Regions from separate parts of the Leeia aquatica genome, predicted to be linked through region 2. Evidence: predicted binding sites of a transcription regulator. Region 2 holds the regulator's gene; the other holds the start of a gene.
What was found. Region 2 encodes FliA, which starts transcription of late flagellar genes. Its sites were predicted from a motif close to GCTAAAGNTNNNNNNNNNNCNGCCGATAAT; they were not measured.
Positions count from the first base shown of each region.

Region 1 (2,389 bases), on a different contig from region 2:
CAACCGGACCCGGAAGCCCAGCAGACCACCCAGCGCATGAAGACCCTGGGCTCCGACCTGCTCAAAGTCATGCAGCCGATGATCAATGAAGGTCAGGTGAAGGTGAGCCAGACCAAGCGGGGTATTTCGCTGGAGATCAGCGCCAGTGTGCTGTTTGCCCCGGCGGACGCGCGGTTGAATCCGGATTCGGTGAAAGTGTTGTCGGCGGTGGCAGATTTGCTGGCGCGCGAAGAGAACGCCATTCAAGTGGAAGGCTATACCGACAACACCCCAATCAGCACGCCACAGTATCCCTCCAACTGGGAGCTGTCTTCGGCGCGGGCGAGTAGCGTGATCCGGCTGTTTGTCGAGCGCGGGGTGAAGCCGGACCGGCTGTCGGCCATCGGTTACGCCGAGAATCGCGCCAAGGCCAGCAACGCGGATGAAGGTGGGCGTTCCAAGAACCGGCGGGTGCAAGTCACGATCCTGGCGGAGTCTTCCGACGAAGCCGCCAGCTTGCCTGCGTTGTAAGAGGGGTTACGCCTTGCCGTAGTCGCGGCGGGCGTTGTTGCTGTCGTCACCCATGCGGCCGTCAATGCCGTACAAGGGATCAGGGGTGGGCAGCAGCGTGTGCAGCGCCTGCTGATTGAAACGCAGCTGCTGCTCGATCATCTGGCCATTGCGCTCATTCTGCACACGGCAAGCCTGGGCGGCGGCCTCCCATTGCTGTAGCAAGGCGGGGTGATGCGTGCTCAGTTGCTGGTGCAGCCAGTCCCGCTGCAAGGCGACATCATCCTGTCCGGCCAGCGGGGCCAGCAGTTGACGTAATTCACGTGCCAGCCACTGCAACTGTTCGGCGTGCTGCAGCTTGTCCGGGTTCAGGCGACTCATCGCCTCAATATCGGCCTGTTGCAGGGCCAGGGTTTCCTGCTCCAGCAGGCTGGAAAAAGTATTGAGCCTGCGGGTTTGCTCACCCAGCAGGCTCAACAGGGTATCGGGCAATGCGGTCATCAGCGCGCCTTGCGGTCGGCGAGCAGGTCTTTCACGCTGTCAATCAGGCCATCGGCAATGGCTTCGGCATTGATGCTGAACTTGCCTTGAGCAATGGCTTCCTTGATTTCGCGTACTTTGTCGGCATTGGCAACCGGTACATTGCCCAGCGCTTTTTCTGCGGCCTGCAGCTGTGACGAGGCGGACAGGCTGACGGTATCCTGCTGTGCGGCACGAGGCGCGCTGCCCTGACTGTCCACCCGCGCACGTGCCGGAGCGGCTGTCGTGGGCTGCGTGGTCAGTGGGCGACCCTGGTTGTCGACTTTCATGGTACTTCTCCCGGCATGCGGCGCAGCAATACACGGCCGCCTATAGCCATTATCGACGGTTCCGCAGAAAACTTTAACCAAAATCTGCAGAAAAGCAAAGCACCAGGATTGACCGGGCTTGCAGGCCTTATTCTACAGTGACCAGCACCACGCCGGGGCCTTGCACCACACCTTGTACCACCTGTCCGCTGTCGGTACGCACACCCACCACCTGACCCACCTGTGCATTGCTCAGTGCCTTGCCGATGGTCTCGATGCGGAAGGCGTCGCTTTGCGCGACCAGCCGCACCTGCTGATTCTGCAACACCGCAAACGGAGCTCGGAAAAGCTCGCTGCGCAGCGGCTGCCCTCCCGCAACCGAGGTGAGCAGGCTGCGCCCCACTGCTTGGCCAGGGTCCGTCAGCACACTGGTAGGCAGGTCGGCCAGATCACGGCGCTGCAGTTGCAGATCACCCGCAACCAGCGGGGTGCCTGCGGTCAGTGGGCGGCTGCTGAACACCACGTCGGTAACGATGGAGATTTTTGCCTGCAGCGTGAGCGACCAGTTGGCGCCGTCCAGGCAGCGCACGCCCAGCAGGGTGCGACCACGCAGCAACGCCCCTGCTGGCAGATAAGGGTCCAGCTTGCGGCAGGCAGGCAGCTTCTGGCGCGGGTCCGGGCTGCCCACGCTGACCGTGACTTCGCCCGGCATGCTGCGCAATTGCTGATAGGCAAAGTCGGCGACCGCTTCGCGCAGTGCCTGAGGGTCTTGCGTGGCGGCGTGCAGCAGGCCGGGGAGCAGCAGGCAGAGCAGCCAGCGAAATGTCATGATGTTCCTTGTGTACGGCGCTGCTGCGCTTCGGCAGCACGCCGTCGGCGAATTTCCTTCGGATCGCCCAGCAAGGGGCGATAGATTTCCACACGGTCGCGCGCGCGCAATGGCTGTTCAGCCTTGACCGCCTTGCCATAGATGCCCAGGGTCAGCGGCTGCGCCTGCAGTTCCGGGTGGGCCTGCAACACCCCGGATAGCTCGACCGCCTGCTGCGCTGTGGTGCCTGCAGGCAGCAGCAGGCGGTAGACCTGTTGCTGCAGTGGCGCAGCGTACACCACCT
Region 1 covers NZ_JABAIM010000001.1:1,098,614-1,101,002, reverse strand. The annotation lists gene motD (flagellar motor protein MotD) at 1-510, shown strand, start outside; gene HF682_RS05685 (flagella synthesis protein FlgN) at 517-990, opposite strand; gene flgM (flagellar biosynthesis anti-sigma factor FlgM) at 990-1,298, opposite strand; gene flgA (flagellar basal body P-ring formation chaperone FlgA) at 1,426-2,106, opposite strand; gene HF682_RS05670 (RnfH family protein) at 2,103-2,389, opposite strand, start outside.
Region 1: the regulator FliA is predicted to act here: its motif matches at 1,347-1,376, upstream of flgM (flagellar biosynthesis anti-sigma factor FlgM).

Region 2 (2,389 bases):
TGGGCACGCTGGCGGCCATCGCCATGGGCAGCAGTGATAACCTGATTGAACGTGCGGCGGATGTGATGATCAAGGAGCAGCGCAAGCTGATCCTGCTGCCACGTGAAGCGCCGCTCTCTGCCATTCATCTGGAAAACATGCTGAAGCTGGCGCGGCTGGGGGTGGTGATCATGCCACCGGCCCCGGGCTTCTACCATCATCCCAAAACGATTGAGGACCTGGTGGATTTCATGGTCGCCCGCCTGCTGGATCATATGGGCTTGTCTCACCCGATGATCCGCCGCTGGGGCCACTGACGACGGTGTGCTGGAGGTCGGCCACTCAGCGGGGGCTGCCGAGGTAGCCACGCAGCTTGGCCTCAATGATGCGCGGGTTCTCGCCATTGGCAATGGCGCACAGCCCTTCGATATACATTTCCCGCTGTACGCTTTCTTCCTGCACCAGTTGCTTCAGTTTGTTGGCGATAGGCAGGAACAACAGGTTGGCTGAGCCGACGCCATAGATGGTCGCCACGAAGGCCACGGCAATGCCTGCGCCCAGTTTGGACGGGTCCGACAGGTTTTCCATCACGTGGATCAGACCCATCACCGCGCCGAGAATGCCGATGGTCGGGGCATAGCCGCCTGCAGACTCCCACACCCGTGCTGCGCGTTTGGCGTTGTCCTGCCGGGTCTCCAGTTCGATCCACAAGGTCGAGCGCAAGGCATTCGGCTCCACGCCGTCGACCAGCAGTTGCAGGCCTTTGCGGTTGAAATCATCCTTTTGGTCGGTGATGCGGGGTTCCAGTGCCAGCAGGCCGCCGCGACGTGCCAGCTGGCTCCAGGTCACCAGATTATTGAGCAGGGCAGGCAAATCGTATTGCGGTGGGCGTACGATCCAGCGCAGCATGCGCACGCCCTGCCAGAAAATGGGCAAGGGATATTGCAGCATCACGGCGCCGGTGGTGCCCCCCAGGACGATCAGAAAGGCGGTCAGCTGCAGCAAGGAGCCAATATGACCGCCTTCGAGCAACTGGCCGCCCAGGATGGCGACAAAAGAGAGAAGGATGCCGGTGAGGCTGAGGTAGTCAAAGCGCATGGGGGTCAGTTCCGGCGGGGTTCGCTCAGCCACTCGCGCATGCAGGCCCGTAAACGACTGATGGCCTGGGTGTGCAGCTGGCTGACGCGTGATTCGGTTACGCCCAATACCTCGCCGATTTCCTTGAGGTTGAGTTCCTGTTCGTAATAGAGGCTCATCAGCAATTGCTCCCGTTCCGGCAGGCGGCGGATGGCATCGATCAGCGTCTGGCGGAAGCCGTCCTCTTCCAGCAGGGTATGCGGGTTGGCGGCATGGTCGGGCAGCAGGCGGTCGATCAGCGGGTTGTCATCGTCCACCGCAAAATCATCCAGATACAGCAACTGATGCCCGCGCCCATCATCCAGTGTTCTTTGCAAATCGGCAAGGGGCATGCCGAGATGGCGGGCCAGCTCCGACTCGCCTGCCGGGCGACCCAGCTGGTGTTCCAGCTGGGTCATCGCGGATTCCACTTCCTTTAACTGGCGGCGAACCTGGCGTGGTAGCCAGTCGAGCTGTCGCAGTTCATCGAGCATGGCGCCGCGGATGCGCTGGCCTGCAAAGGTTTCGAACTGCACGCCCAGTGTCTCGTCAAAATGCTGTGCGGCCTCCATCAAACCCATCAAACCCACCTGGATCAGGTCATCCACTTCTACATTGGCAGGCAGCCGTACCATCAAATGGTGTGCGATCCGCTTGACCAGCGGGGCCAGAGCGGTGACCCGTTGTGCAATCAGATCCTGTGGGCTGGGTTTGTACATGGCGGGATAAGGCGTTTCACGGCTGCTGTGACGGGAGGAAGGCGCGGTTGCATTCGATCCAGCGGTGTACAAAGGCATCGGGCGGTGTCAGGCTCACCGGCACCAGCCGCTCCAGTACCTCGGCCAGCTGCAGGCAGGCATGGCTGGCCTCGGCATCCGCAAAGGCAGGCATGAGTGGTTGCAGCAGGTGATTGGCACGATGCAAGGTTTCATCCTCCGGCACAAAGCCCAACAAGCGCACGTCGGCCTGGGTATGGCGGCGTGCCACGCGGGCCACCCGTTCGAACAGTTGTTTGGCTGCAGTGTAGTCCGGCGCACGGTTGACCAGCAGCAGGAAATCCCGCTTGGCAAAATCGCGGCTCAATAACTTGATGAAAGTATAGGCATCGGTAATGGCTTCTGCCCGGTCTGCCAGCACAATCAAGCGTTCATCGGTTGCCAGTGCCATGCTGGGCTGGTCGGGGCTGTGTATGGGTGCGGCATCGACCAGCAGAAAATCCACATCCGCTAGCAGGTCGGCAAACTGTTGGGCAAAGCGCGCTTCGCTGTCGGCGTCCAGTCGTGCCAGCTGGCTG
Region 2 covers NZ_JABAIM010000005.1:87,066-89,454, reverse strand. The annotation lists gene HF682_RS16875 (flavin prenyltransferase UbiX) at 1-296, shown strand, start outside; gene HF682_RS16870 (flagellar motor protein) at 322-1,110, opposite strand; gene HF682_RS16865 (RNA polymerase sigma factor FliA) at 1,083-1,814, opposite strand; gene HF682_RS16860 (cellulose synthase operon protein YhjQ/BcsQ) at 1,831-2,389, opposite strand, start outside.